Regions from separate parts of the Serratia symbiotica genome, predicted to be linked through region 1. Evidence: predicted binding sites of a transcription regulator. Region 1 holds the regulator's gene; each other region holds the start of a gene.

Region 1 (10,623 bases):
GTTACCTTACCACGGGGAACCGTTAGGTTGATGTCTTCGAATATTAGTCGATTGCCGCGTGAGAAGCTCATGTTGCGCACGTCGACCAAATTCTTTACTTGGTGGTGCATGTTAATGCTCCTTTAAGTGCGGCACATTTTTGCCAAAGCTACCTGTGATGTGAAGGCAACAGGCACAATGCGTATCATCTTGACAAAAACTGGCCGCCATTTTGCTACCAATGGTGCCATTGATTTTACTTTTACGCGCCACACGGTCAAAATTAGTACCATCCATAAAGAAAAAAATGAAAGTGTGCATATTTTAGTCCATTAACCGGGAAAACCCATCGCGGCGGATTTAAGAGCCTATCCCCGTAGGCGTACATTGTTGCCGCCAGTTTGCACATGGATAGCGCTCAACAACCGGAGTGTACATGCAGTACGTGAGGATGGTGAGCACTGCCCAGGGCCAAAATGGCAAATAACATAGCCTAATGGGATAGGTTTCTTAGTCTGCGCAGCGGTGAGCAAAGCAAGCTAGCCGAGTGACGGCTGTTAACCAACGAACCACAATAATACCCGACTAAAGGACCCTGCATGTTTCTCGCGATAGTATTATTAATCGTTGGTTTATTTTTACTGGTGTATGGCGCAGACCGCTTAGTTTACGGTGCTGCGGTGATTTCACATTCGCTCGGCGTGCCGCCGCTGATCATCGGCATGACCATCGTCGGGATCGGCACCTCGCTACCAGAGTTGATCATCTCGATCACCGCCGCGCTGAACGGGCAAATTGACATGGCATTAGGAAACGTCTTAGGTTCCAACATCGCCAATATTTTACTGGTTCTGGGGGGAACTGCGCTGATCCATCCGCTGGTAGCACACTCAGAAGTGCTGCGGCGCGAACTGCCGTTGATGTTGGCAGTCACCGTATTATGCGGTTTCGTGTTGATGGATAGCCCCCTAAGCCAGTTGGACGGCGTGCTGCTGTTGACCACCGCTGCCGGGTTTATTCTGCTGATGCTGAAAATCGCCCGGCTGGCGCAACGCGAAGGCAGAGACAGCCTGACTGTGGAGCAAATCGCCGAGCTACCGCAAGATAGCAGCAACACGGTGGCGGTGTTGTGGCTGGTACTAGCGTTTATCATTCTGCCGCTATCATCCAAAATGGTGGTCGATAACGCCACAGTGATCGCGCACCATTTCGGTATGAGCGAGTTGGTGGTCGGGTTGACCATCATTGCCATCGGCACTAGCCTACCTGAGTTGGCCACTTCCATCGCTGGTGCACTTAAAGGCGAAGGTGACATGGCGATTGGTAATATCATCGGCTCCAATATTTTTAACACGGTGATCGTGCTGGGTGTTTCCGCTTTGCTGTCTCCAGGCAGCATTGACCCCGCCGCCTTTCAACGCGATTACTGGGTGATGCTGGCCGCCAGTATCCTGCTTAGCGCCCTGTGCATTGGCCGCAAACATCGCATCGGCCATCTAGCGGGCGCTCTGTTATTATGTGGTTTTATTGCGTATCTTGCGCTGTTGTTCTTTAACCCTTTCAGTATATTCGGTTAAACCCAGGGAAGTAAGTATGTCGAGTTTTCAATTGCAACCGGGCTTCGATTTTCAACAAGCTGGCAAAGAAGTGCTCCAGATAGAGTGTGAAGGGTTAGCTCAGCTCGATCGCTATATTGATGCGGACTTCACCCGCGCCTGCGAAACCATCACCGCCTGCTGTGGCAAAGTGGTGGTGATGGGCATAGGCAAGTCCGGGCACATCGGTTGCAAGATCGCCGCCACTTTCGCCAGCACTGGCACCTCCTCATTCTTCGTCCACCCGGCAGAAGCCAGCCATGGCGATCTCGGCATGGTCACCGCGCAAGACATCGTGCTCGCCATCTCCAACTCAGGCGAGTCCAATGAAATTCTGGCGCTGATCCCGGTGTTAAAGCGCCAGCAAATCCCGCTTATCTGCATGACCAACAACCCGGAAAGTACGATGGGCAAGGCAGCGGATATCCACCTGTGCATCAAGGTGCCGCAGGAAGCTTGCCCACTAGGGCTAGCACCGACCACCAGTACCACCGCTACCCTGGTGATGGGTGATGCTCTGGCCGTTGCGTTGCTAAAAGCACGTGGCTTCACCCCGCAAGATTTTGCGCTGTCGCACCCAGGCGGTGCACTTGGCCGCCGGCTGCTGCTGCGGGTGAACGACATCATGCACAGCGGTGATGAAATCCCACACGTCAGCACTGAGGCTTCGCTACGCGATGCGCTGCTGGAAATCACCCGCAAAAACCTGGGCATGACGGTCATCTGTAACGATACGATGAATATTGCTGGCATCTTTACCGATGGCGACCTGCGCCGGGTATTTGATATGGGCATCAATCTCAACGATGCCAAGATCATCGACATCATGACACCGGGCGGCGTGCGAGTGCACCCAAGTATGCTAGCGGTCGACGCGCTGAACCTGATGCAACAACGCCACATTACTGCGCTGCTGGTTGCCGATGGCGACCAGTTGCTGGGTGTGGTACATATGCATGACATGCTGCGCGCCGGCGTCGTTTAATTAGGAAATAGAACGGAATGCGTATGGTAGACACCTGCTACGGGCCAGTAGAGCAAGACGTGATAGCGCGTGCCAGCAAGATCCGCCTGCTGATTTGTGATGTTGATGGCGTGTTGTCCGATGGCCTGATTTTTATGGGCAACCATGGTGAAGAGTTAAAGGCGTTCAACGTGCGCGACGGCTACGGCATCCGCTGCCTGAAAACCTCAGACATTGAGGTGGCGATCATCACTGGCCGCTCCGCCAAACTGCTGGAAGACCGGGCGAAAACCCTCGGCATCAGCCATCTGTATCAGGGACAGTCCGATAAGCGTTTAGCTTTCCACGACCTGTTGGAAAAACTCTCGCTAACGGCGGCTCAGGTGGCCTATATCGGCGATGATCTGATCGACTGGCCAGTGATGGCGCAGGTGGGTTTAGCGGTCGCCGTGGCGGACGCGCACCCCTTGCTGACACCAAAAGCTCACTATGTGACCCGCATTGTCGGTGGTCACGGTGCGGTGCGCGAACTGTGTGACATAATTCTTTTGGCTCAAAATAAGCTGGAGGGGGCCAAAGGGCTGTCGATATGAGCAAAACCAAATTGTGGATCACCCTCCTGCTGGCCGTAATCGCGTTGGCACTGATCGGCTGGAATATGGCGGATTTCAGCGATGACACTGCACCGCAGCCGGTCAACGATCAGACACCAACGTATCAGAGTGAGCACACAGTCACCGTGGTGTACAACCCAGTCGGCAAGCTGAGCTACAAGTTGGTGGCGGAAGACGTGAAATATTATACCACAGGTGAACTGAGCTGGTTTACCCAGCCAGTAATGACGCTGTTCGATAAAGATGCGCTGGCAACCTGGTCAGTGCGCGCCGATCGCGCCAAACTGACTAAAAACCGGATACTGTATCTTTACGGCCATGTCGAAGTGGACAGCCTGACCGCCACCTCGCAGTTGGAAAAAATTAAAACCGACAATGCTCAGGTGGATCTGATCACCCAGGATGTGTCTTCCGATGAAGAAGTGACGCTTTACGGAACAAATTTTACCTCTAACGGCATGAAAATGCGTGGAAATCTGCGGGCCAAAACCGCTGAGTTGATTGATAAGGTTAAGACCAACTATGAAATTCAGAATCAAAAAACCACTCCGTAATCTGTTGATCGCAAGCGTAATTTTGGTCACCAGCGCGCCTGCCCTGGCGCTTAAATCCGACGCCAATCAGCCAGTCGCCATCGATTCGCTCAAACAGTCGCTGGATATGCAAAACAACGTTAGCACCTTCACTGATAACGTGGTGATCAAACAAGGCACCATCGATATCCGTGCGGACAAGGTGGTCGTCACCCACCCGGGCGGCGATCAGAACAAAACCTATATTGAAGCGTTTGGCGACCCAGTCACCTTCCATCAGATGCAGGACAGTGGCAAGCCGGTAAAAGGTCACGCGCAGAAAGTGCGTTATGACGTTGCGACGCAGTTGGTGACCCTAACGGGCAATGCCTATCTGGAGCAACTCGACAGCAATGTGAAAAGCGATCGCATCACCTATCTGGTACAACAGCAGCAAATGCAGGCGTTTAGCGATAAAGGCAAACGCGTGACCACGGTTCTGGTGCCGTCACAGTTGCAAGACAAAAATGGGCAAAATAAGAGTAACTAATCATTTATGGCTACACTCATCGCAGAAAACCTGGCAAAAGCCTACAAAGGCCGCAAAGTTGTTGAAGACGTCAGCCTTAAGGTGAAATCCGGCGAAATCGTCGGCTTGCTGGGGCCGAACGGTGCTGGAAAAACCACCACCTTTTATATGGTGGTCGGTATCGTGCAACGTGATGCCGGGCGTATCGTGATCGACGAAGAAGACATCAGCCTGCTGCCGCTACACGCCCGGGCGCGCCGTGGCATCGGTTATCTGCCGCAGGAGGCCTCGATTTTCCGTTGCCTGAGCGTATACGACAACCTAATGGCGGTGCTGGAGATCCGTGCCGATCTCACCAGCGAGCAGCGCGAAGACCGCGCCAAAGAACTGATGGAAGAGTTTCACATCACCCACCTGCGCGATAGCCTGGGCCAGGCGCTGTCCGGTGGTGAACGCCGCCGCGTCGAGATCGCCCGCGCGCTGGCTGCCAACCCGAAATTCATCCTGTTGGATGAACCCTTCGCCGGAGTTGATCCGATCTCCGTTATCGACATCAAGAAGATCATCGAGCACTTACGTGATAGTGGACTGGGCGTGCTGATCACCGACCACAACGTGCGCGAGACGCTGGATGTGTGTGAACGCGCCTATATCGTCAGTGAGGGCAAACTGATTGCCCACGGCACGCCGGATGCTATTCTGGCTGATGAGCAGGTGAAACGTGTTTACTTAGGCGAAGCATTCCGCCTCTGAGTACCAGCGCGTCATGAAGCACAACGGTTAACGGAAGTAAACTGAAGATTATGAAGCAAGGCTTGCAACTCAGGTTCAGCCAACAACTGGCCATGACCCCACAATTGCAACAGGCTATCCGCCTGTTGCAATTGTCCGCACTGGAGCTTCAGCAAGAGATACAGTTGGCGTTGGAGAGTAATCCCCTGCTTGAGCAGAGCGATCTGCATGATGAAATCGATACCACAGCATCCAAAGACATCGAAGGTCTGGATACCCGCGAGGCACTGGAACAGAAGGAAATACCTGAAGAGTTACCATTGGACGCCACCTGGGATGAGTTCTACACCGCCAGTTCTTCTTCCGGCACTAGCACCGACTACAGCGACGACGAACGGCTATTGTATCAGGGGGAAACCACCCAGACATTGCAAGATCACCTGATGTGGCAACTGGGACTGACGCCGTTTTCCGATACCGATAGCGCCATCGCCACTTCGATCATTGATGCAGTCAACAACACCGGCTATCTCACCGTGCCGCTGGAAGAGATCCTAGAGAGCATGGGTGACGAAACTGTGACCATGGCCGAAGTCGAAGCGGTATTGAAGCGTATACAGCGTTTTGATCCGGTCGGCGTTGCCGCCCGCGATCTACGCGACTGCTTGCTGGTGCAGCTTTCCCAATACGCCAAAGGTACACCGTATCTGGCCGAGGCCCGGTTGGTCATCAGCGAACATCTTGATTTGTTAGCCAACCACGACTTTCGCAGTTTGATGCGGTCAACCCGGCTAAAAGAAGATACACTAAAAGAGGTGATAGCGCTGATTCAGTCGCTCGATCCACGCCCAGGGCAGTCGATCATTACCGATGAATCGGAATACGTCATTCCAGACGTGCTAGTGCGCAAAGCGCAGGATAAATGGATGGTTGAACTTAACGCCGATAGCGTTCCGCATCTGAAGATCAACCAGCAATACGCCGCGCTGGGCAACAGTTCACGCAATGAAGCCGATGACCAGTTTATTCGCAGTAACCTACAGGAAGCCAAGTGGCTGATTAAAAGTCTGGAAAGCCGCAATGAAACCCTGTTGAAGGTCACCCGCTGCATCGTCGATCAGCAGCAGGCATTCTTTGAACAGGGCGAAGAATTGATGAAGCCCATGGTACTAGCAGATATCGCCCAAGCCGTGGAGATGCATGAATCGACAATTTCGCGTGTCACTACGCAGAAGTTTTTGCACAGCCCGCGCGGTATTTTTGAGTTGAAATATTTCTTTTCCAGCCATGTGAATACCGACAGCGGTGGCGAAGCCTCCTCAACGGCGATCCGCGCACTGGTGAAGAAATTGATTACGGCGGAAAACCCCGCCAAACCACTTAGCGACAGTAAACTGGTCACCCTGCTTTCCGCACAGGGGATCATCGTGGCGCGGCGTACCGTCGCCAAATACCGAGAGTCTTTATCCATCCCGCCATCGAACCAGCGTAAACAGTTGGTTTGACCTCTATTAGAGAAGGAAGACACTATGCAGCTCAACATTACTGGACATCACATCGATATCACCGAACCATTGCGCGAGTTCGTCACCAATAAGTTTGCCAAACTCGAACACTATTTCGACCGTATCAATCAGGTGTATGTTGTCTTAAGTGTGGAAAAAATGCAGCAAATCGCGGAAGCGACGGTGCATGTGAATGGTGGCGAGTTGCACGCCTCTTCGGAAGACGAGAATATGTATGCAGCAATTGATACACTGATGGACAAATTGGCACGCCAATTGAGTAAACATAAAGATAAACTGAAGCAACACTGACATTCTGACCCCTTTTCCATCTGGGATCATGCTTAAGGCAACTTCAGTGATCAGCGCGTTACCTGTTGGGTAACGCGCCATATGGTAACCAGGGTTAAAACAGGCGAAAAATCACCTTGCTGGGCAATGCTCTGGTACGTGGTTTTAAGTGAAGATGAGATGAACAACGAATATAGGCAATTAAGCTCGGTGCTAAACATCGAGTGCACTAAAAGCGCGGTACACTGCGCCAGTAAAAAGCGGGCTTTGGAGATTATCAGCGAACTGGCGGCCATTCAGTTCAACCTACCGCCGCTGGTGGTGTTTGACGCGGTGCTCACCCGGGAGCGCATGGGCAGCACCGGTATCGGCAACGGTATCGCCATTCCCCATGGCAAACTGGAAGAGGATACATCGCAGGCCGTTGGCGTGTTTATTCGTCTCGACCAACCTATTGCCTTTGATGCCATCGACAACCAACCGGTTGATCTGCTGTTCGCTTTGTTAGTGCCAGCCGATCAGTGCAAAACACATTTGCATACCTTATCGCTAGTCGCCAGACGCCTGGCCGATAAAAGCGTATGCCGCCGTCTGCGTGCGGCGCAGAGTGACGAAGAACTTTACCAAATCATCACTGAGTGATATCTCGCTAACGTGACTTACCGTCAGGATAGTGGATACTGTTTCACCATGATGGATCCCGGCTCTTGCCGAAATTAATAATGTTTCTAGCAGTGGTAATGGATGCCACCAAAATAGCAGGGGAGTAACCACATGGTGCTGATGATTGTCAGCGGCCGTTCCGGTTCAGGGAAATCCGTCGCCTTGCGGGCGCTGGAGGACATGGGTTTTTACTGCGTTGATAACCTGCCTGTAGTGTTACTGCCGCAGCTTGCCAATACGCTAGCGGAACGCAACAGCTCCGCCGCAGTGAGCATCGACGTACGCAACATGCCGGAATCGCCGGAGGTATTCGAATACGCCATGACTCAACTGCCGAGCAGCTTCTCACCACAGCTACTGTTCCTCGACGCTGATCGCAATACGCTGATTCGCCGCTACAGTGATACCCGACGCCTACACCCACTCTCCAGCAAAAAACTGTCATTGGAAAGCGCTATTGATGAAGAAAGCGACTTACTTGAGCCGTTGCGCTCACGGGCCGATTTGATCATCGATACCTCGGAAATGTCAGTACATGAACTGGCCGAAATGCTACGCACCCGCCTGCTGGGCAAACGCGAGCGTGAGCTGACCATGGTGTTTGAATCCTTCGGCTTCAAGCACGGCATCCCGATCGATGCCGACTACGTGTTCGACGTGCGCTTCCTACCGAATCCGCACTGGGATCCTAAGCTGCGGCCGATGACAGGTCTAGACAAACCGGTGGCATCGTTCCTCGATCGCCATACCGAAGTGCACAACTTTATCTACCAGACGCGTAGCTATCTGGAGCAGTGGCTAGCGATGCTGGAGACCAACAACCGCAGTTACCTGACAGTAGCGATAGGCTGTACCGGCGGCAAACACCGTTCGGTCTACGTAGCGGAACAGTTGGCCGATTACTTCCGCTCACGTGGCAAGAACGTGCAATCGCGCCATCGCACGCTGGAAAAACGCAAACAGTGACGGTCAGGCAAACGGTTAAAATTAAAAACAAGCTGGGCATACATGCCCGCCCGGCGATAAAGCTGTTCGAGCTGGTGCAAAGTTTCGACGCCGAGGTGATGTTGCGTAACGACAGCGGCATCGAGGCCGAGGCCAGCAGCGTCATCGCACTGCTGATGCTGGATTCCGCCCAGAGGCGGCATATAGAAGTTGAAGCGACCGGCCCGGACGAAGTGAAAGCGCTAGCCGCCGTGGTCGAGCTGTTCAACTCTGGCTTTGATGAAGACTGATCTTTAGAAAAAACGCTCAACGGAGCCTGTACCGAAAATTGTGTAAATGCCCATACTCCGACGCTGATATCGAAAGTCACCGATACCGTTATTGACCGGGTAACCGCCTGGCGTAGCAGACCGTTGGATAATCTCTATCCCATTGTTTGTCTGGACTGTATTGTCATAAAAGTCCGCCAGAATGGCAGCGTAATAAACAAAGCCGTTTTCCTGGCACTGGGTATCAACACCGAAGGCCGGAAAGAGTTGCTGGGGATGTGGCTGGCCGAAAATGAAGGCGCAAAGTTCTGGCTGAATGTGCTGGCGGAGCTGAAAAATCGTGGCCTTCAGGACAACTGATTGCCTGCGTGGACGGTCTGAAGGGCTTCCCGGATGTGATAAACAGCGTCTATCCGCAGACGCATATCCAGCTGTGCATCATCCACATGCTGCGTAACAGCCTGAAATACGTGGCGTGGAAAGACTACAAAGCCATCACAGGCGGGCTGAAAACGGTTTACCAGGCACCGACTGAAGCGGCTGCGCTGATGGCACTGGATAAGTTCGCGGAGGCCTGGGACGACAGATACCCGCAAATCAGCAAAAGCTGACGTGCACACTGGGAAAATTCAGCTATCCACCCGATATACGCAAGGCAATCTACACGACGAATGCCATCGAATCGCTGAACAGCGTGATCCGCGCAGCCATCAAGAAGCGCAAAGTGTTCCCGACAGACGACTCGGTGCGAAAAGTGATTTATCTGGCAATCAAGGATGCGTCAAAAAAATGGAGTATGCCGATCCAGAACTGGCGGCGGGCGATGAGTCGTTTTATTATCGAGTTCGGTGACCGCCTGAGTGATCACCTTTAATACGCTGGCAGTTACACAGAATTATTTACAGGGTCTAATACGTGTCTGGTTTTTCTTAATCAGTTGCGGTTCTAAGGTATTTTCACGGTCACGCAGCGTGTTCAGTTCGATCTCGCCGTCATCGCAGAGCAGCGTTTTTGACGAGTAGCCATTGCGGGTGTTGGTGCCGGTTTTAGGTGCATTTTTCTCATGCCCGAGATGGTCAGTCAGTTCCGCATTGAGCGCTGTTTCGACGGTTAATTTCGTCAGCATCCGGGAAAACTGATTGAGGTCGGCTTCGGTTTTAAGGCCTTTAGCCAGTTCCGCCGCAAGGGCTCTGAGTTTCTTGTCGTCCATAATTTGCCTGTCTCCGTTGTTGGAGTGAACATATCAAAAACAGGCAATTACACAATTTAAATGACAGGCTCGCCCTTGTTTTTATGCTTTGTGCATTGTTCGGAAATTCATGTATAAACATAGAAGAAAAAGGCGCTAACCAAACAAGGTAAAAGCGCCTTTTTTCAACATGTTAACTAACTAGTATCAGTTCATGCCGTATTTTTTCAGTTTTTTACGTAACGTACCACGGTTGATGCCCATCATCAGAGCAGCACGGGTTTGGTTGCCGCGGGTGTATTGCATCACCATGTCCAACAGTGGCTGTTCAACTTCAGCCAACACCAGTTCATACAGATCATTAACGTCTTGACCATTCAGTTGAGCAAAATAGTTCTTCAGTGCTTGTTTCACTGAGTCACGCAGAGGCTTTTGAGTCACTTGATCTTGTGAATTAACTGTTGAAACGGTCAGTACGTCAGAATTTACGCGTTGTTCGAACATAGTTCTGTCAGCTCTTTTTTTACGCTAAGATTTTCGAAATATGCCTCCAACGCCTCCAGCTGTTCGCTGGCATCCTCTATGGCGTTGAATGTGCGCCGAAACTGGTCATTCGGGGCATGTTCCTGAAGATACCAGGACACGTGCTTACGGGCAATCCGGGCTCCCTTGCCTTGGCCGTAAAAGCCGTGCAATTCCCGAATATGCTTTATCAACAAGCGCTTTACCTCACCAAGTGGCATCGGTGGCAGCAGCTCCCCAGTGTCCAGATAATGCTGGATTTCCCGGAAGATCCAGGGTTTCCCCTGAGCCGCTCGGCCTATCATCAGGGCATC
Region 2 (10,623 bases), 1.5 Mb from region 1:
TCTGCATAACTTGCGCCGTTGGGGGCAGGATCGCACGGTGATTATCAGTGCGCACCGGCTGTCGGCATTGACCGGAGCTAGCGAGATCCTGGTGATGCAGCATGGTAGCGTGGTGCAGCGCGGTGAACACCCAGCGCTGGCGACTCAGCCAGGTTGGTATCGCGATATGTACCGCTACCAGCAGTTGGAGGCGGCGCTGGATGAAGTGCCGGACTGCGGTGAGGAAGCGTTAGCCAATGAATAAAGTGCAAAAGCTGTGGCCGACGCTAAAACGGCTGCTGGCTTACGGTTCGCCATACCGCAAACCGCTGGGGATTGCGGTGTTGATGCTGTGGGTGGCGGCAGCGGCGGAAGTCGCTGGGCCAATCTTGATCAGCTATTTTATCGATCACTACGTTGCCAAAGGGCAACTGCCGCTGGCAATCGTCGGCGGGCTGGCGACGACCTACGTACTGCTAGAACTGCTGGCGGCGGCGTTGCATTATTTCCAGGCGCTGTTGTTCAATCAGGCGGCGGTGGGGGTGGTGCAGCGTTTGCGCACCGATGTGATGGACGCCGCGCTGCGCCAGCCGCTCAGTGCCTTCGACACCCAGCCGGTCGGGCAGTTGATCTCGCGCGTTACCAACGATACCGAGGTTATCAAGGATCTTTACGTGATGGTGGTCTCCACGGTGCTGAAAAGCGCCGCGTTGATCGGTACCATGCTGGTGGCAATGTTCCTCCTCGACTGGCGCATGGCACTGGTGGCGATCTGCATCTTCCCGGCAGTACTTGTGGTGATGGGCATCTATCAGTACTACAGTGCGCCGATCGTGCGGCGGGTGCGCAGCTATCTGGCGGATATCAACGACGGTTTTAATGAAGTGATTAACGGCATGAGTGTCATTCAGCAATTCCGTCAGCAGATCCGCTTTGGTGAGCGCCTGCGCGCAGCCAGTAAAAGGCATTACACCGCGCGCATGCAAACTCTGCGGCTGGACGGTTTTCTACTGCGGCCACTACTTAGCTTGTTTTCGATGCTGGTGCTGTGCGGCCTGCTGATGCTGTTCGGCTTGAGCGGTGAAGGTGTGATAAGCGCCGGCGTATTGTATGCCTTTATCAATTATTTGGGGCGCTTGAATGAACCGCTGATCGAGCTGACCTCGCAGCAGTCTATTTTGCAGCAGGCGCTGGTGGCTGGTGAACGCGTCTTTGAACTGATGGATCGCTGCCAACAGCGTTATGGTACGGAAACTCATCCGCTGACCAGCGGCAGCATTGATGTTAAAGACCTGAGTTTCGCCTATCGCGCGGATAAAAAGGTGTTGCAGCATATTTCATTGTCGGTGCCTTCGTGCGGTTTCACGGCGCTAGTCGGCCACACCGGCAGCGGCAAGAGCACATTGGCCAACCTGCTAATGGGCTACTACCCAGTCAATGAAGGCGAGGTGCGCCTTGGCGGCCGTCTGCTGTCCAGTCTATCGCATCGCACGCTGCGTCAGGGTATGGCAATGGTGCAGCAGGAGCCAGCGGTGATCGCCGAATCGGTGCTGGCCAATATCACGTTAGGGCGTAATATCGACGAAAAAACGGTTTGGCAGGCGCTGGAGACGGTGCAGTTGGCCGATCTGGTCCGCAGCTTCCCACAGGGCATTCACACCAGGCTGGGCGAGCAAGGTAATAACTTGTCGGTCGGCCAAAAACAACTGCTGGCGATGGCACGGGTACTGGTGCAGGCACCGCAGATCCTGATCCTCGACGAGGCGACGGCCAACATTGATTCGGGAACCGAGCAGGCCATCCAGCATGCGCTGCGTCTGATCCGTGAGCGCACCACGCTGATAGTGATCGCTCACCGTTTATCGACTATCGTCGATGCTGACTCAATTCTGGTGCTCCACCGTGGCCACGTGGTGGAGCAGGGCAATCATCTGCAACTGCTGGGGCAGCAGGGGCGCTACTACCAGATGTATCAATTGCAACAGGTGGGTGAGGCGCTGGCGGTTCGCGAGGAAAGCCAATCCGCTTGATCCCCAGGGGAGTGGGGCGCGGTTCCTCAAGTCCCTTCTGCGCCTTTTTCCGAAGCATTACGCACCAAAATGGTGTGCAATATTTGAGTGATGACTGGCGGTAAGGCGCTACATGACTCAAGGTTGTCGGTTCACCGAGTCATTTGCTGAATTCACGTACTAAACCATTTATGGCATAGTTTTTGCTTGATAAGTACTGTATCAGGGTGAGTTTGAGCTTTTTAGTAGAGGAACAATTATGAAGCTGGTGAGCGTAGTGATCAAACCATTCAAGCTGGAGGATGTGCGTGAAGCCTTATCCGCTGTAGGTATTCAGGGGCTGACTGTCACTGAAGTGAAAGGCTTTGGCCGCCAGAAAGGACATGCTGAGCTTTATCGTGGCGCAGAATACAGCGTCAACTTCCTACCTAAAGTAAAGATTGACATCGCCATTGCCGACGACCAATTGGATGACGTGATTGATGTCATTAGCAAAGCTGCCTATACCGGAAAAATCGGCGACGGCAAAATTTTCGTTGCCGAATTGCAGCATGTCATTCGCATTCGCACCGGCGAAACAGACGAAGCAGCACTGTAATTACAGGCTCTTAAGCAATGGGAATGGATTGATAATGAAAAAATTTTTATCCATATTGAGCTTGAGCACGGTAGCATTGGTACCTTCTTTTGCTCTGGCCACTCCGGTGGTCGCAGACAAGGCTGACAACGCATTCATGATGATTTGCACCACTTTGGTGCTGTTCATGACGTTGCCGGGCATTGCGCTGTTTTATGGCGGTTTGCTGCGTTCCAAGAACGTGCTTTCCATGCTGACTCAGGTTTCTATCACTTTTGCTCTAGTGTGCGTGCTATGGGTGCTATACGGTTACAGCCTAGTCTTCAGCGAGGGCAATGCGTTTTTGGGTAGTTTCCAGATGGCGATGCTGAAAGGGATCGGCATAGACAGCGTTATCGGCACTTTCCATCAGATGATCCATGTTGCTTTCCAATGTTCCTTCGCCTGTATTACCGTGGCGCTGGTAGTGGGGGGGATTGCCGAGCGCATCCGGTTCTCTGCGGTAGTGATTTTCGCCGCCATTTGGTTCACCCTCTCCTACCTGCCGATTGCGCACATGGTATGGGGCGGCGGTTTCTTGGCGGCTGATGGCACGCTGGACTTTGCTGGCGGTACTGTGGTGCACATCAACGCCGCCAGCGCAAGTTTGATCGGTGCTTACCTGCTGGGCAAGCGCGTCGGATTTGGTAGGGAAGCGTTCAAACCGCACAACCTACCGATGGTATTTACCGGTGCCTCTATCCTGTATATCGGCTGGTTCGGCTTCAATGCTGGCTCTGCCAGCGCGGCCAACGGCATTGCGGCATTGGCATTCTTGAACACCGTAATTGCAACCGCCGGTGCCATTCTCTCTTGGATATTCGCTGAGTGGATGGCGCGCGGTAAGCCTTCGCTATTGGGTGCCTGTTCTGGCTGCATCGCTGGCTTGGTTGCGGTGACCCCGGCTGCGGGTAGCGTCGGCGTTGGTGGAGCGCTGCTCATCGGCTTGGCGGGAGGCATTGCTGGCCTATGGGGCGTGGTCATGCTGAAGAAATGGCTGAATGTGGATGATACTTGTGATGTGTTCGGCGTGCACGGCGTTTGCGGTATTGTTGGTTGTCTGCTAACGGGGGTGTTCACCGCATCTTCACTAGGCGGCATCGGTTATGCAGAAGGTGTAACCATGGGACACCAGGTGTGGAGCCAGCTAATAAGCGTAGTGATCACCCTGGTGTGGTCTGGCATTGCCGCCTTTATCGCTTTCAAAGTGGCCGATGTTATCGTAGGCTTGCGTGTAGCGGAAGAACAAGAGCACGAAGGTTTGGATGTCAATAGTCACGGCGAGCGCGCTTACAACTCATAACGTTTGTAGAAGGGCAGGTCGTGAGTTTTGCAATGGCCCGTGAGGTTTGGTAGCCCAAATAAGCGGCTGGTAACCTAGGGGCGTGTTAAAATGGTTCCAGCCCTTCGGGTCGCGCCACAAAAGCCCGTAATCCGCGATGTCGGGCTTGAATATAGGCTTCTATGCCCTGTACCTTTTGCCTTGATTACGTGTCTTGGGGCTGCGACGCCGCCATGGTCAATAATATAAAATAATAACGATGCAAAATGGGCAGTGGCTTCTTATGTTCGGTGCTGGCGAATTACCCCTTCTTGCACCGTGCTGGCCACCAGAACCCCCTCGCGGGTATAGATCTGACCACGCACGAAACCACGTGCACCTGAGGCAGAAGTGCTTTCTACCGCGTACAGCAACCAGTCATCCATGCGGAAGGGACGATGGAACCACATCGAGTGGTCGATGGTGGCCACCTGCATGTCTGGTTCTAGGAAGCCGACGCCATGCGGTTGCAGCGCCGTCGGCAGCAAATGGAAATCGGAGGCATAACTTAGCAGGTGCTGATGAATATGCGGGTCGTCCGGCATGCTGCCATTGGCGCGCAACCACACGTAACGGTGCGGTTCTTGCACGCTGCCTTTCAGCGGGTTGTGGAACTTCACTGGCCGCATCTCCAACGGCTTCTGGCCGATAAACTTCTCACGCAACTTTTCCGGCAGCCTGTGCGCCAGCTCCTGGGCGATTTCGGACTCGGACATCAGACCTTCTGGTAGCGACACCTTCGGCATGGTGTTCTGATGTTCAAAGCCAACCTCCCGGCTTTGGAAGGAGGCGGTCATATAGAAGATCGGTTTATCATGCTGGATGGCGGTGATGCGGCGGGTACTAAAGCTGTGGCCATCGCGCAAATTTTCCACTTCATACAGGATGGGTTTGCTGCTGTTGCCTGGGCGCAGAAAATAGCTGTGGAACGAGTGTACGCTGCGCTCGTCCAACACCGTTTGCTTAGCGGCGTACAGCGCTTGGCCGATCAATTGACCCCCGAATAGCTGGCGTAATCCCAAATCTTCGCTCTGTCCTCGAAACACCCCTTCTTCGATTTTCTCCAAATCCAATAGATCAAGGAGACGATGCAATTCTTTCCCCATAAAATTATTGCCTCTTTAATCGTCTCGTCAGCTTTGCTGATAAAGCCTGCTATTAATAGCCTCTGCATTTCGCCCAAAGGCTATTTTATTGGTACCAGCCGTATAGCTGAAAGTCCACAGTACTGTGCGTGCTGAAAATAATCCCTTCTTCGAGCAATGCCTGCCTCTGCCGCTGAAAGTCTTCGCCCTGCTGCGAAATTTGTCCATGGCGATTCATCACCCGATGCCAGGGTAGGGTGCTGCCTTCCGGCAAACGTCGCAATACACCGCCGACCTGACGCGCTGCGCGCGGTGATCCCGCCAGCCGTGCCACTTCACCGTAGGTGGTGATCTTGCCATAGGGAATGGCGGCCACCACATGGAACACGCGTTGGCTAAAGGAGGGGGCTACGGGGTGCATTTTGTTTTCCTGCGCGAGTAAAATATCAGGTAGAGAGTATGCCATAGGTGAAACGAGTAAGAAAACAGCAGTTGGTTTTGCTTGGCTTGCTATTTGACGAACCATCACTGATAATGCCAACGCTTTAAAGTACAGAAGCCGTCAATGGGGGCCTTGTTGGTTCTCCCGCAACACTAACTTGTGGACTCGGTCAGATCCGGAAGGAAGCAGCCGCAGCAGGTAACGTGTGTGCCGGGATGTAGCTGGTAGGGCCTCCACCAAATTCAGTGATTAATCAAGATTCAGTGCATTATATTTCTAGATATTACACTTTTATTCTCACTTGGGATGTTAACTATCCTCAGCGCTTTCTCTCCCACCAAGGCATGCAGTTCTACCGTCTGACAAGCATAGTGCGCTGGTGCCATTGGTCGTCAGCCAGCGGTTTCCGACGGTGCGACAACCTCTGGCCGAAGACTTCCTTCGGCTATATTAAATTTTAGCACTGGGCAAAGGTTTCACTGCTGTCGCAGCGAGATTAACAGTGTTTATGCAGCACGACGATTCTTAGGCGGATTCATGCCATTTGCTGTGTTTCCCAGCGTAATAGTGCGATTTTCCGAGGGGGATATCAGCCGTTTGGTGTTGGTGGAAAGCCACCGCCTGAATTCAACCGTCCCCTATCCGATGGATTTTTCGACGCGTTATATGGCGTTCAAATTTGACCAGGGTTATTTTACCATGGCTTTATACCCTACCAGTTGAAGGATAACGAATTAACCATTGCTTAATCGTAGCGATAATCATTTAGCTAAGGCTATATTTAATGCGTAAAGCCTATCGCCATTAATGAGGGCAGATATTTTTGAGTTCTCATATAGAACGAAATCACAGTAATTCAATAATATAAAAAATAAATCAGGGCAGGCATTGAAGCCGATAAGTGTATCGGCCCAATGCATCGTAGCCTGGATTATCTTACATATTTCCAAACGGCGGTAGGGATTTTATCATACAGTTTGTTCATGGTGAGTTCAGCAAGGCGGTGGTCGGCTGCGGAGTAAAATAGCTCCAGTTCATCGTTGGAAAGTTCATACTTATTTTTTTCAATAACACGCTCTAGCGTATCAATCGTGGTGCATTTACGTAAACGCATCAGATAGTCAGTTTTAGTCATGATGGCCTTTAATTTTTTAAACCGTAAAATAGGTTGAGGAATAATAAATCCCTAAGTTTTCATTGTAGTACAGATGCCCTCTCCTGAGAACATTCTGAATAATTTCGCTTTGGTTTTTTGCCAGCGGCGAAGATCGGAATCATTGATACCGTAGCTACTGAACAGCATATAGGCATCATCGAGATATTCTTCGACTAACTCCGACAGATCACTTTCATCCATGTATTTAATTTTATAACTCATCACAAACGAAGCAATATGTTCAATCAACTCATTGAGCTGGAGGTTGACAAAAGACGTTGGATCGTTTACCCACCCATGGTAGCTGTCATCCAGGGTGGCGATGCCTTCGTCGTACAGATTTTCGCACAAGAATTTGAGTTGAGCAATATCATGTCGCTTAGACGAATACTCATCCATATCATCCCCTCCGTAAGTTATAATTTCGGTGTTGATAACACTCTGTGAGTAAGCTGATTTACATCATCGACGGAGGCAGCTTAACGCTAACTTTATAAGTTTCTTATAGGATGAATATAAATCATTTTTTCGCGTTTGACCTGTTGTGATTACGTAAACTTACAATTCATCAACAGTTGATTTAAAGGGTGTTATCAATGATTTCATAGGTAAGTCCCCGCTACATAACCCTATTTCTGATGCATTCATTGGCGTTTATATACCGACTGACAGTGAAAATTAGCTTGCTTATAACGATAATTCATTAAGTAAATGCCTTCATAACTATATCAAATATTCCTAATGAGTTTTTTCCATGATGAACGTGCGCTAAATAAAAATTCAGTCTGCTGGTCAACGCTGACAACTTACCCAGATATTCTATCATTAATCACTTTCTTTAATATTTAACAAAAAATACTTTGATTTTCATATGCATCAATGTTGAGTCAGGAGAAAATCTGCGGCCATTATTATCAGGGTGAGAACACACATACCCACTTTTCAACCAGCGAGCTAAAGCCGACGGCAAGGATCTGTTCCAGGTAAGTGCTATTCATACTCGATAATTTACGTCTCCTCCAGATACTGGCTTTTCTCGTTTTTTCCGTATGCAGTATATTCAGTGCAATGTGGCGCATGCAGCACAGAATTTCCGCTGCCTCTCCACGGCAGATGAGACTGGCATCCTCGTTTATCAATACATCCAGTACCCAGTGCAGACTGTTCCCAATACGCCAGTGGCCTCTGACTGCTCTGGCAAAGCGGTTCTCATTTAGCTCTGCCAAACTGATGTAGTAGCGGTATTCGAGGGACTCTTTTCCCCATTTATCCAATCGGTAACTGACAGCCGCCCCTAGCGTTTCATGTTCTTCCACTCAGCAAATTGAGCAGCCAGGTTACCCGCTGGAAGTACCTGGTATTCCCTGACCTCAATATGCCCGAGCCATTTTTCCACAATCACATTGCCGATTTTTTCAACTGTGCAGGGCGGCTACAGTGCCTTTTTTACCGCGCTATAGCGCTGCTTCTGGTGCCAGAAGATAATCGCCTCCCTGCCTGAAATCGTGTCAGCGATATTGGTCTGGCACCCTAATTGCGTCAATGGATATCAGGCATCCCTTAAGTTCCAGTAGTTTCATCAGCGCTGGGAGGGCTGTGATCTGCTTTTAACTGGCCCATTACCCCATCATTGCGGGTGGCAAAAGCACTGACCCTATGAATGACAGAGTAGCGATTCCTTTTGTCGCAGACACCCCGTAACACCTTGCCATAAGCTCGCCTCTGGTGAGCTTATTCACCGATTGCACCCAGCGGACAAAGCACTGCTGAAACTGAGTCGGGTTGAGGCGGGAAACAATGCGTGCAATAATGGTGTCGTGAACAGGTAACCCATTGGCGAAAATACTTTATTTCTGAAGCCACTCAATATGGACTTCGCCAAAGTCCTCAATGTCTTCCCATCCTTAAGCACTGGCAATAACAGCGTAGTCAAACAAGGGATAATTGATTTTTGCTGTCTGGCGAGGGTCTTCTAAGCAACCGAAGTACAGCAAACAAGCATCAGATATTATCAGGTATGGTTCCCACAAGGGAGCATAAGGTCACAACGGGAACAGGCCGTCAAATCGATCGATTTTGCTCAAAAGGCGGTTAAGATTTCACCCTGCCGTTATTGTACATGCATGTTGCTCATTGGTAAATTTCTATACTAGCCGGTATTGACCTAATGGGCAGTGGTCGCGCTTCGTTGTATTATTGATGGGAGAAGGCTTGAGCTGATACGGGGTTTGTGATGTAATATTATTACATCACATATTTTCTCTTTAATTCTTGTTGGCCATGAAATTGACATCGACATCTCGATATGACACCGAAACATCATTAAATACCTTGTTCACCGCCTCAGCAGTACTGCGCTGCGGAATTGCCGTTGTGCTGTTGGCTTTGCTGTGGCTGGGCATTTGTTGGGCGGTGGCGTTGCCATGATCACGTTGCAACAGGCCGAGATCGGTTATGGCAGTGTACCGCTATTCTCACCGCTTAGTGGCCATTTTGCCACTGGCTCTCTGACGGCGGTCGTCGGGGTTAATGGCGCGGGCAAATCCACATTGCTAAAAACGCTGGCTGGGCTACAGCCCCTGCAAGGCGGTAGCCTGCATTTCAGTGGCAATCAACCGCCACGAATGGCCTACTTGCCGCAGCAGACGGAGCTGGATCGCCAGTTCCCGATACGGGTCAGCGATTTGGTCGCGATGGGAAACTGGGCGAAAAGTGGCATGTTCGGTGGGTTGAGCAAGTGTGCGTCGCGGCATATTGCCGAGGCACTAGAGTGCGTGGGTATGACCGCGATGGCGAGCAGACCGGTGGGGGAACTATCCGGTGGTCAGTTGCAACGGGTATTGTTTGCGCGCCTGTTGGTACAGCAGGCACCGCTGATTTTACTGGACGAACCTTTCACCGGTATCGACAGCGCTACCACCCAATTGTTGGTACAGGTTATTGAGCAACTGCACCGGCAGGGGAGGACGCTTATCGCCGTGCTGCACGATATGTCGCTGGTGACCAATCATTTCCCTCAGGTACTGCTGTTGACGCCGCAGTGTTGTCATTGGGGGGATGCTGATCGGGTTTTGGAACATATTCCAGCGTTGAATGTTGCCAGCCAACCTCAGTGCCAGATGGCGGTGGTGTCATGACGCTGCTGCACCTGTTGCTTGATCCCTTCGTGTCCTTTGGTTTTATGCGTCGTGCGTTGGTGGCCTGTTTGGCGCTGTCGTTCAGTGCGGCACCGTTGGGGATTTTTCTATTGCTGCGGCGTATGAGTCTGGTTGGTGATGCGCTCTCTCATGCGGTATTGCCTGGTGCGGCGATAGGCTATCTGATTTCCGGCATGTCGCTGGTGGCGATGGGGGTGGGTGGGTTTATTGCTGGATTGGCCGTGGCGATGTTGTCCGGTTTGGTCAGCCGCCGCACGCCGTTAAAGGAAGATGCCAGCTTCGCCGGTTTTTACCTTGGCTCTCTGGCATTGGGAGTGACGCTGGTATCGTTGCGTGGTTCCAGCGTTGATCTGCTGCATGTGCTGTTTGGCTCGATTTTGGCGGTGGGAACTCATGCCATTCTGATGGTTGGTGCGATAGCCAGCTTTTCATTATTGGCGTTAGCGGTGCTGTATCGTGCGTTAGTGATTGAGTCTTTTGATGTTACTTTTCTGCGGGTCAGTGCACCGCGCTGGCTAGCGCTGATACATGGGCTGTTTCTGGCGCTGGTGGTGATCAATCTGGTGGCGGGTTTTCAAATCCTCGGCACTTTGATGTCGGTGGGGCTGATGATGCTGCCCGCTGCCAGTGCGCGTTTCTGGGCGCGTAATTTACCATATATGCTGGCGGTGGCGATGGGGATCGGTATGCTTTCCAGCCTGATTGGTCTGGAATGGTCGTATTACGCCTCGCTGCCTGCTGGCCCGGCGATTGTGCTGAGCGCCAGCATGATCTTTTTTGTTTCGATTCTATTTGGGACGTGCGGCGGGATCTACTCTTGCGCGCGCCGTTGAGAAGTGCTATTTGCAGGAGGAAAA
Region 3 (10,623 bases), 730 kb from region 1:
ATTTTACGATTTGCTGATAAGAGATCCGCGACAAAAGCAATAAGTATTGTTTGTAACCCCATTCCCAGTAGCACTGAAGCAAGTATAAGTGATTGAATATGACCAGAACCTTCACCACTAATAAATGCATATAGAAACCGTAGCCCTAATAAAAAACCTATGCTAAACAAAATAATACCGATATATCCAAAAAATCGAAATGGTCGATAAATAATAAAAATCCTGGCGATAGTAATAATGCTTATCTTAATATAAGAAGGTATACTCTTTATTAGACGAGAAGGTCGAAGATCTTCATTTACACGAACAGGAATAGACGTTATTGTTATGTTTTTCTGCCCAGCCTGAATAATAGTCTCTAATGTGTAGGTATAGTCATTAAATACCATCAATCGTTGAGCAGTGGATCGCGTCATCGCTCTAAAACCACTTGGCGCATCAGGTATATCTGTTTTACTCGCAATTCTAACAACCCAACTGCCTATTTTTTGAAGTAATTTTTTTATTGGAGAAAAATGTTCTATCGTAGATATTGGGCGAGCACCAATCACCATTTCTGCTTGATGCTGTAGAATAGGTTCTACTAGCGCAGGAATATCATCAGCGTTGTACTGATTATCAGCATCAGTATTCACAATAACATCAGCGCCTAGCTCTAAACACGCATCTAGTCCGGTCATAAAGGCTTTAGCAAGCCCTTGATTTCCCGTATGACGCACCACATGATCGACACCACATAATCTTGCAATCTCAGCGGTATTATCTTGACTTCCGTCATCTATAATCAGCCACTCAACAGAGTCAAACCCAGCCATTACTCGTGGTAAATCAGACAATGTCGTAGAAAGGGTTTCTGCTTCATTGAAACAAGGTATTTGAATTATTAGTTTCATTACTTTTTTAATTCTCAATGATTTTATTCATAAATAAAGTTGATGTTTTTTACACCTGCTCAAATAAGCCATGAGAATCATCCTTGCCCCTTGCACCTCTGAGTACTCTCGACAAACCAATGCCAATAAATGTTACAATCAGACAGATCTCATTACAACAATTAAAAAACAAAAAATGTTATTTTAATGTATAGTATTGAAATATATATATATTTTAAATAAATCAATAAGCATTAAGTTCATGTTATATAGGATTTTTCACAACTTTTTATACTCTCATGAAAATCTGTAGGTACAATTTTGCGATCGATGACCCATACAGCTTTGATCCCCAACGCTTGTGCAGCAGCGATACTCTCAGGATAATAATCAAATTATTATTAACATTAGGCGGCGTGTTTTCCGCGTTCAGCACATGCTGATAGATATTGGTGTCTAGCTTGCACACGCCGAGATCCTACGGCAGATATAGATGGTCTGCAGCGGCAGCGACTTCAGGGTCGTGCTGCGGTCAGTAATTGTTACAGTGCAGGCGATCGGTGTTTGAGAGTACTGCAAGCACACCGACTTTAGTTCCATGCACTTTTTGAGATCTCGGCTTGATTATTTATCAGACGGTATTCTTCCGGTATCAAAATGTTCAGCGATAGTGGCGAGCCGCTCATGATGGCTCCATACACCCAGCACAGGTTTAAAATCTGTATATAACCAAATAGATACGGAATAATCCTCTCCTCATCAGCCGATAAAATTTCACTGTTAGAGAAAAGATTAATTAGGGGGCAGAGAGAAACGTCGCACAAATGGGGGATTGCGGAAGAAAAAATCAGGGCGCGAGAATCGCGCCCTGAGCATAGCTAATTCAGCGATTAAGCGTCTTTAGAGCCACGGCTGGCACGCTTGCGATCGTTTTCCGTCAGATGACGCTTACGGATACGGATCGAGGTTGGCGTCACTTCTACCAGTTCATCATCATCGATAAACTCCAGAGCTTGCTCCAGGGTCATTTTGATGGCCGGAACTAAGGTTGTCGCTTCGTCAGTGCCAGAAGCACGCATATTGGTCAGCTTCTTACCCGTCAGGCAGTTGACGGTCAAGTCGTTGGAACGTGAGTGAATACCGATGATCTGGCCTTCATACACTTCCGCACCGTGGCCCAAGAACAGTTTACCGCGATCTTGCAGACCATACAGCGCGAACGCTACCGCTTTACCTTGACCATTAGAGATCAGTACGCCGTTCTGGCGCTGCCCTACATCACCTGGGCGCACATCGTCGTAGTGGCTAAAGGTGGAGTACAGCAAACCGGTACCGGAGGTCATAGTCATGAATTCGTTACGGAAACCAATCAAACCACGGCTTGGGATCACGTAGTCGAGACGCACACGGCCTTTGCCGTCTGGGTCCATGTTTTTCAAGTCCGCTTTACGCTCACCCATCGCCTGCATCACAGAACCCTGATGCTGCTCTTCAATATCCAGCGTGACGTTTTCGAACGGCTCTTGCTTGCGACCATCGATTTCACGGAAGATGACTTTCGGACGGGAAACCGCCAGTTCGAAACCTTCACGACGCATGTTTTCAATCAGAACAGACAGGTGCAGCTCGCCACGGCCAGATACGCGGAACGCATCAGCGTCTTCGGTTTCTTCAACGCGTAGTGCCACATTGTGCACCAATTCCTTGTTCAAACGCTCAAGGATTTGACGTGATGTCACGAACTTGCCTTCTTTGCCGCAGAACGGCGAAGTGTTGACGTTGAAGAACATGCTTACGGTCGGTTCATCCACAGACAATGCTGGCAGTGCTTCCACTGCGGCAGTATCACAGATGGTGTCGGAGATGTTCAACTCGCCCAGACCGGTGATGGCAATGATGTCACCCGCTTCAGCTAAAGTAGACTCAATACGCTCTAGACCCATGTGACCCAGCACTTTGCCAACTTTACCGTTGCGAGTTTTGCCTTCGCTATCAATGATAGTGACCTGCTGGTTTGGCTTCACTTTACCGCGCTTGATGCGGCCAATGCCGATCACGCCTAGGTAGTTGTTGTAGTCCAGTTGAGATATTTGCATCTGGAACGGCGCTTCCAACTCAACCTGCGGTGCCGATACATGATCAACAATCGCCTGATACAGCGGGGTCATGTCTTCCGCCATGTCGTTATGATCAGTCCCAGCGATACCCATCAGAGCGGATGCATAGATGATTGGGAAATCCAGCTGCTCGTCGGTCGCATCAAGGTTAACAAACAAGTCGAACACCTGATCAACAACCCAGTCAGGACGCGCGCCAGGACGGTCAACCTTGTTGATGACCACGATCGGTTTCAGGCCGTTGGCAAAGGCCTTTTTCGTCACAAAGCGGGTTTGCGGCATAGGGCCATCCATTGCATCCACAACCAGCAGCACCGAGTCAACCATTGACATCACTCGCTCTACCTCACCGCCGAAGTCGGCGTGTCCTGGGGTATCCACGATGTTGATGCGGTAGTCCTTCCAATTAATGGCGGTGTTTTTTGCGAGGATGGTAATCCCACGCTCTTTCTCCAAATCGTTGGAGTCCATTACGCGTTCGGTGGCTTCTACTCGCTCTCCGAAAGTACCGGATTGTTGCAGCAGCTTATCAACCAAGGTGGTTTTACCATGGTCAACGTGGGCAATAATGGCAATGTTACGCAAATTTTCGATCACAGCTTTGCCTCTGGCATTAGAAATAGCGCGCTATTGTACACGTATTAAGCGAGGGACTGAACAAGATCACCACCCTTCTTATAAACAATAGCGTAGCGGTCAGTTTGCAAGCCCTTTCACGGGGCAAAAAGCACCATCGGCGTACAACCGCACCATAATGGTGCTATATTTGACTCAAATCGCACCATGGCAGTGCTTTGCAGGGGTGATCGTGCAAGCTGGAAGGGTGCAAAACCCGCACAGCAAATCGGCAAAAGTACTGATGAAAAGTTGGCACAGTTTTCGCTTTACCCTTTTCAAAGGCAAGAAAGCCAGTTCCATAGATTCGTCACGACGACGACAATGATAAATCCGGGAGAAGTAAGTATGTCCGCTGAACACGTTTTGACGATGCTACATGAGCATGAAGTGAAATTCGTAGACTTGCGTTTCACCGACACCAAGGGTAAGGAACAACATGTCACCATCCCGGCTCATCAGGTGAATGCCGACTTTTTCGAAGAAGGTAAAATGTTTGATGGTTCCTCAATCGGCGGTTGGAAGGGCATCAACGAATCTGACATGGTGTTAATGCCCGATGCCAGCACGGCGGTACTGGATCCATTCTTCGAAGAATCCACCTTGATCGTTCGCTGCGATATTCTCGAACCGGGTACCATGCAAGGCTACGATCGCGATCCGCGCTCCATCTCCAAACGTGCAGAAGACTTCCTGCGTTCTTCCGGTATTGCCGACACCATGCTGTTCGGCCCAGAGCCAGAGTTCTTCCTGTTCGATGACATTCGTTTCGGCAGCAGCCTCCGTGGTTCCCATGTCGCTATCGACGATATCGAAGGCGCATGGAACTCCGGCACCACTTACGATGGCGGCAACAAAGGCCACCGTCCGGCGGTGAAAGGCGGTTATTTCCCGGTTCCCCCGGTCGATTCTTCACAAGACATCCGTTCTACCATGTGTCTGACCATGGAAGAAATGGGTCTGGTGGTTGAAGCACACCACCACGAGGTAGCGACCGCAGGTCAGAATGAAGTGGCTACTCGCTTCAACACCATGACCAAGAAAGCCGACGAGATTCAGATCTATAAATACGTGGTACACAACGTGGCACACGCCTTTGGCAAAACTGCAACCTTCATGCCGAAACCCATATTCGGTGACAACGGTTCCGGCATGCACTGCCACATGTCGTTGTCCAAGAATGGCAACAACCTGTTCGCTGGCGACAAATACGGTGGCCTATCTGAAATAGCCTTGTTCTACATCGGCGGCATCATCAAACACGCTAAAGCGATCAATGCCCTGACCAACCCGACTACCAACTCTTACAAGCGTTTGGTGCCAGGCTACGAAGCGCCAGTGATGTTGGCTTACTCAGCTCGGAACCGTTCCGCCTCCATCCGTATCCCGGTGGTCGCCAGCCCCAAAGCACGCCGTATCGAAGCTCGTTTCCCAGACCCAGCGGCCAACCCATACCTGTGCTTCGCCGCATTACTGATGGCTGGCTTGGACGGCATCATCAACAAGATCCACCCTGGCGATGCGATGGATAAAAACCTGTATGACCTACCGCCGGAGGAAGAGGCTGAGATCCCAAAAGTGGCGGGTTCTCTGGATGAAGCCCTAACAGCACTGAACGAAGACCGCGAGTTCCTAACCCGTGGTGGCGTATTCACCGACGATGCGATCGATGCTTATATCGAACTGCGTAAGGAAGAGATGGATCGCGTTCGCATGACACCACATCCGGTTGAGTTCGAGTTGTACTACAGCGTTTAAGCTATACCGTGCCGTCTGCGGGCGGCACCCACTTTTATGTTGCCGTGGACACTTTTAGCCCATCTTAGGATAGGTCTCTTCTCCACCGTATTTTCTGCAAAACTATTCCGTACAACAACCATCACGGATGGAGTAGAACAGGCGCACTAAAAAGGTGCAGGAGTCTGCCGTATGGCCACTGGCCAACTGCCCGATGCAGGGCAGATCCTTAATTCTCTCATCAACAGTATCCTGCTGTTGGATAATCAGCTTGCGGTTCACTACGCTAACCCAGCGGCACAGCAGCTACTGGCGCAAAGTTTCCGTAAACTTTTCGGCACGCCGCTGCCCGATTTACTCGGCTATTTTTCACTGGATATTGCTCTGATGCGTGAGAGCCTGCATGCTGGCCAGGGCTTCACCGACAACGAAGTAACTCTGGTGGTCGATGGACGCGCGCATATCCTTTCTCTAACTGCCCAAGCGTTGCCTGAGGGCCATATCTTGATCGAGCTGGCACCGATGGACAACCAGCGCCGCCTAAGCCAGGAACAACTGCAACATGCTCAGCAGATCGCCGCCCGTGATCTCGTGCGTGGTCTGGCTCATGAGATCAAAAATCCGCTCGGTGGCCTGCGCGGTGCAGCCCAGCTATTGGCTAAGGCGCTGCCCGATCCAGCACTGACCGAATACACTAAAGTGATCATTGAACAGGCTGATCGCCTGCGCAACCTGGTTGACCGCCTGCTGGGGCCTCAACGACCGAGCTTGTACATCACCCAAAGCATCCATCAGGTGGTGGAGAGAGTTTTCCAGTTGGTGTCATTGGAAAAGCCGTATAACGTCAAGCTGGTGCGCGATTACGACCCGAGCCTGCCTGACATCACCCACGACCCAGAGCAAATAGAACAGGTGCTATTGAACATCACCCGCAATGCCTTGCAGGCGCTGGGTGATGCAGGCGGCATCATCACGCTGCGTACCCGCACCGCGTTCCAGATCTCCCTGCATGGCACTCGCCACCGGCTGGCGGCACGCATCGATATTGGAGATAACGGCCCCGGCGTGCCAGCACAGTTGCAGGATACCCTGTTCTACCCGATGGTCAGTGGCCGTGAAGGCGGTACCGGTCTGGGATTATCCATCGCCCGTAATCTTATCGATCAACATTGCGGAAAAATTGAATTTAACAGTTGGCCCGGTCATACCGAATTCTCGGTCTACCTGCCTATTCATAAGTCGAGGTAGCTATGCAACGAGGGACTGTCTGGATCGTCGATGACGATAGCTCCATCCGCTGGGTGCTTGAGCGCGCGCTCGCTGGTGCAGGTGTGAACTGCATCAGCTTCGGCAACGGCGATGACGTGCTGGAAGCTTTGGCAACACAAACGCCTGACGTGTTGCTGTCCGATATCCGTATGCCGGGGATAGACGGTTTATCGCTGCTCAGGCAGATAAAACAGCGTCACCCGATGCTTCCGGTCATCATAATGACCGCGCATTCAGATCTGGATGCTGCCGTCAGCGCCTATCAACAAGGAGCTTTCGATTACCTGCCCAAGCCCTTCGATATCGACGAAGCAGTAGCGTTGGTTGAACGTGCTATCAGCCATTATCAGGAGCAGCAGCAGCCAACGCGCAACCAATCGACCAACGATCCTGCGGCGGACATCATCGGCGAAGCCCCAGCGATGCAGGACGTATTTCGTATCATCGGTCGCCTTTCGCGCTCGTCGATCAGCGTGCTGATTAACGGCGAATCGGGCACCGGCAAAGAGCTGGTCGCTCATGCCCTACATCGCCATAGCCCACGCGCCAAATCACCGTTTATTGCCCTGAATATGGCCGCAATCCCCAAAGATTTGATCGAGTCCGAGCTGTTCGGCCACGAGAAAGGGGCCTTCACCGGTGCCAATCAGATCCGACAAGGCCGCTTTGAACAGGCTGATGGCGGTACGCTGTTCCTCGATGAAATCGGTGACATGCCGCTGGATGTACAGACGCGTTTGCTGCGCGTACTGGCGGACGGTCAGTTCTACCGAGTCGGCGGCTATGCGCCAGTCAAGGTCGATGTGCGCATCATCGCTGCCACCCATCAGAATCTGGAACTGCGGGTGCGGGAAGGCAAATTCCGTGAGGATCTATTCCACCGCCTGAACGTTATCCGCGTACATTTGCCGCCGCTGCGTGAGCGCTGTGAGGATATCCCACGGCTAGCACGCTACTTTCTGCAAATCACAGCCAAAGAACTGGGCGTAGAAGCGAAGAATCTGCATCCAGAAACCGAAACCGCCCTAACTCGCCTACCCTGGCCGGGCAACGTGCGCCAGTTGGAGAACACCTGCCGCTGGCTGACGGTGATGGCCGCCGGACAGGAGGTGCTGCTCCAGGATCTGCCAGGCGAGTTGTTTGAAACTACCAAGCCGGAAAGTGGCGACCACAACACGCCAGGTAGTTGGGCAACGCTATTAGCTCAGTGGGCCGATCACGCGCTGCATTCCGGTCATCAAGACCTGCTGTCGGAAGTGCTGCCCGAATTGGAGCGCACTCTACTCGCTACGGCGCTACGCCACACCCAGGGGCATAAGCAGGAAGCCGCACGGCTGCTGGGTTGGGGGAGAAACACCCTGACCCGCAAGCTGAAAGAACTGGGTATGGATTAGCCATGTCGATTATAAAATCTTTCCATAACACGTACAAAAAACCAGCACACTCAGGCTTTACAGCGCGTACCAACGCGGTATGATCGGGTCGCACACGTAGATAGGAGGCTAACGATGCAGGGTTCATTCATCGAATTAATTTCCCAAGGCGCGGAGCTTGGCGCTGCCGCCTGCCATAATCCGCAAGTGGCGATCGCTGCGGTGCTGTGCGCCACGCTAATTAACTTCTTCAGTTAACAAAATAGCCGCTCAAAACTGGAGTGCCCCCGTTCCGGTAGACATTTTCTGTCCTCACGGTGAGGCCTTTTCGAAGGCCTCAGGGCTGACGCCACCAAGATGACTGTGGCACCAGGTTCGGTTGTAGAACATTCAATGTAATCGAAGATATCCGCCTGGGCCATGTCCCGGGTTTTATATATTCGCTTTCTGACACGTTCTTTTTTTAGCGAACTGAAGAACGATTCTGCCACAGCATTATCCCAACAGTTGCCACGGCGGCTCATGCTCGGGGTCAGATTATTGCCCCGGCAGAACCGCAGCCAGTCATCACTACCATACTGGCTGCCCTGATCGCTGTGCACCATCACGCTTTCGGCAGTTTTACGCTGCCAGACGGCCATCAGCAGTGCATCCAGTGCAAGTTCACGCGACAGCGTCGGTTTCATTGGCTAGCCCACCACATTACGGGCAAACAGATCGATGACCACGGCCAGATAGAGCCGGCCCTACCAGGTACGTAGTAGAGTAAGAGGCAGGGCGTAGTCGGACTATTTCCCTGCCTCTCCTCTCCGAACCGGACGTGCACCTTTCAGCGCATCCGGCTCTCCATTTAAATGCTGGCGAACGCCATTGCCACTTCAGTAAAACGCGATGTGTTTCTGACTTCTGTCCTCAGATAAGGATTACCTTCAGGCAAACGCCAACGGAACAGCTTCTTGCCTTGCCCGACCAACCGGTACAATATTTCACCATTGAGCTTGCCGTTATTGGTTTTACCAAATAAAACTCACGTCTTACTCTGGCCCGGTTTCGGTGATTTACACCACCACTTCATCAGGGATGCAATACCTATACGGTATTTGCGGGCCAGCCAGTGAGCCAGCGTCCAAAACACCACGCGATCGATATAACTGAACACTTTGGCCTTAAAATCAACGAACTGATATGTTAGTACCGATGTAAAAATGGGTCTTCCGCAACTTGGGTGGAAGACCCAAAAAATATACCCAGCGGATAGAGCGGCATAATCTCAATTTGCGAACCCATCTTAAACGACTGGCCCACAGGACTATCTGTTTCTCGAAGTCAGAAGAAATGCACGATAAGCTCATGGGGTTCACTTCACAAACGGCTGTTTTTTCATGCTTTAGATTACGCGAGAATACTGCTGGTTGCGCGCCTGCTGACGCAGGTAGCTATCGAAACACATGCAGATATTGCGGATCAGCAACCGGCCACGAGGCGTCACACAGATGCCCTGTTGGTCGCGTTCTACCAATCCATCGTGTTCAAACGGCGCAAGCAGTTGCAGATCCTCGGCGAAATAAGCGGAAAAATCGATGTCGTATTGCCGTTCTATCGGCTGATACTCCAACTGGAAATTGCAGATCAGCATTTTTATCACCTCATGCCGCAAACAATCGTCTTCCGTCATCGTTAGCCCACGCCACAGCGCATTGCCCTGCGCCTCTATACTGCTGTAGTAGCTCTTGAGTGCTTTCTGGTTCTGCGCATAACTGTCACCAAGCATGCTGATGGCGGAAACCCCCAACCCTAGCAGATCGCTGTCACCTTGGGTGGTGTAGCCCTGGAAATTACGATGCAATCTACCTTGCCGTTGGGCGATCGCCAGCTCATCGTCTGGCCGTGCGAAGTGATCCATGCCGATAAACTGGTAGCCGGCCTGGATCAGCGCCTCAATGCTCTGCTGCAAAATATCCAGTTTCTGCAGTGCACTGGGCAGGTCAGCGTCTTTGATCTTGCGTTGGGCAGCAAACAGATTCGGCAAGTGTGCATAGTTGAATACGCTAAGGCGATCCGGGTTTAGCACTACCACTTGCTGTAATGTGAAGGCGAAGCTTTCCAGCGTTTGCTTTGGCAAGCCGTAAATCAGATCGATATTGGTAGAATGGAAACCCAATGCTTTGGCACGGGCGATTAAGGCAAAGATAAATTCTTCATCCTGCTCGCGGTTGATCCGTTGCTGCACCTGTTTGTTGAAATCCTGCACGCCCATGCTCAGGCGGTTAAAGCCTTCGCTGCGTAAATGGTCGAGCATGTCCAGCTCAATCTCGCGCGGATCAATCTCAATCGACATTTCCGCATCAGGCAGAAAATCATAGTGCTGACGTAACAGTGCTACCAGCCGGCTGATTTGCACCTGGGTCAGGTAAGTCGGCGTACCCCCACCCCAGTGCATCTGGACAACTTGGCGGCCTGCAAACAACGGCGCTCGCTGGGCGATTTCACGCGCCAACACCTGTAGGTATTCCTCAGCTTTGTGCGCCTGGCGCGTCACCAGTTTGTTGCAACCGCAGAAATAGCACAGTTTGTGGCAGAAAGGGATATGTACATACAGCGACAGCGGACGTTTGGGGTAACGTGCAGCGGCGCGTTGAA

The links. The regulator sigma-54, encoded in region 1, starts transcription at its own class of promoters, with help from an activator protein. The targets are predictions, from matches to a motif close to GTTGGCACANNTTTCGCTNT.
Positions count from the first base shown of each region.
Region 2: the regulator sigma-54 is predicted to act here: its motif matches at 2,179-2,198, upstream of glnK (P-II family nitrogen regulator).
Region 3: the regulator sigma-54 is predicted to act here: its motif matches at 3,856-3,875, upstream of glnA (glutamate--ammonia ligase).

Region 1 covers NZ_CP050855.1:540,613-551,235, forward strand. The annotation lists gene mlaF (phospholipid ABC transporter ATP-binding protein MlaF) at 1-110, opposite strand, end outside; gene SYMBAF_RS02795 (hypothetical protein) at 112-300, opposite strand; gene SYMBAF_RS02800 (calcium/sodium antiporter) at 579-1,556, shown strand; gene kdsD (arabinose-5-phosphate isomerase KdsD) at 1,573-2,559, shown strand; gene kdsC (3-deoxy-manno-octulosonate-8-phosphatase KdsC) at 2,577-3,131, shown strand; gene lptC (LPS export ABC transporter periplasmic protein LptC) at 3,128-3,706, shown strand; gene lptA (lipopolysaccharide ABC transporter substrate-binding protein LptA) at 3,675-4,214, shown strand; gene lptB (LPS export ABC transporter ATP-binding protein) at 4,221-4,946, shown strand; gene rpoN (RNA polymerase factor sigma-54) at 4,997-6,430, shown strand; gene hpf (ribosome hibernation promoting factor) at 6,455-6,742, shown strand; gene ptsN (PTS IIA-like nitrogen regulatory protein PtsN) at 6,902-7,363, shown strand; gene rapZ (RNase adapter RapZ) at 7,496-8,350, shown strand; gene npr (PTS phosphocarrier protein NPr) at 8,347-8,619, shown strand; partial or broken gene SYMBAF_RS18060 (IS256 family transposase) at 8,674-9,472, shown strand; partial or broken gene SYMBAF_RS02860 (transposase) at 9,509-9,808, opposite strand; gene fis (DNA-binding transcriptional regulator Fis) at 9,995-10,291, opposite strand; gene dusB (tRNA dihydrouridine synthase DusB) at 10,273-10,623, opposite strand, start outside.
Region 2 covers NZ_CP050855.1:2,398,701-2,409,323, reverse strand. The annotation lists gene SYMBAF_RS12085 (SmdA family multidrug ABC transporter permease/ATP-binding protein) at 1-244, shown strand, start outside; gene SYMBAF_RS12080 (SmdB family multidrug efflux ABC transporter permease/ATP-binding protein) at 237-2,009, shown strand; gene glnK (P-II family nitrogen regulator) at 2,248-2,586, shown strand; gene amtB (ammonium transporter AmtB) at 2,621-3,907, shown strand; gene tesB (acyl-CoA thioesterase II) at 4,168-5,031, opposite strand; gene SYMBAF_RS12060 (MGMT family protein) at 5,117-5,431, opposite strand; RNA gene ffs (signal recognition particle sRNA small type) at 5,586-5,682, shown strand; gene SYMBAF_RS12050 (HHA domain-containing protein) at 6,384-6,587, opposite strand; gene tomB (Hha toxicity modulator TomB) at 6,639-7,007, opposite strand; partial or broken gene SYMBAF_RS12040 (ISAs1 family transposase) at 7,523-8,620, opposite strand; gene SYMBAF_RS12035 (metal ABC transporter ATP-binding protein) at 9,032-9,745, shown strand; gene SYMBAF_RS12030 (metal ABC transporter permease) at 9,742-10,599, shown strand.
Region 3 covers NZ_CP050855.1:3,164,273-3,174,895, forward strand. The annotation lists gene SYMBAF_RS15655 (glycosyltransferase family 2 protein) at 1-893, opposite strand, end outside; gene typA (ribosome-dependent GTPase TypA) at 1,763-3,586, opposite strand; gene glnA (glutamate--ammonia ligase) at 3,953-5,362, shown strand; gene glnL (nitrogen regulation protein NR(II)) at 5,534-6,589, shown strand; gene glnG (nitrogen regulation protein NR(I)) at 6,592-8,004, shown strand; gene SYMBAF_RS15680 (YshB family small membrane protein) at 8,119-8,241, shown strand; partial or broken gene SYMBAF_RS15685 (IS3 family transposase) at 8,296-8,753, opposite strand; partial or broken gene SYMBAF_RS15690 (group II intron reverse transcriptase/maturase) at 8,834-9,169, opposite strand; partial or broken gene SYMBAF_RS15695 (IS1 family transposase) at 9,220-9,339, shown strand; gene hemN (oxygen-independent coproporphyrinogen III oxidase) at 9,371-10,623, opposite strand, start outside.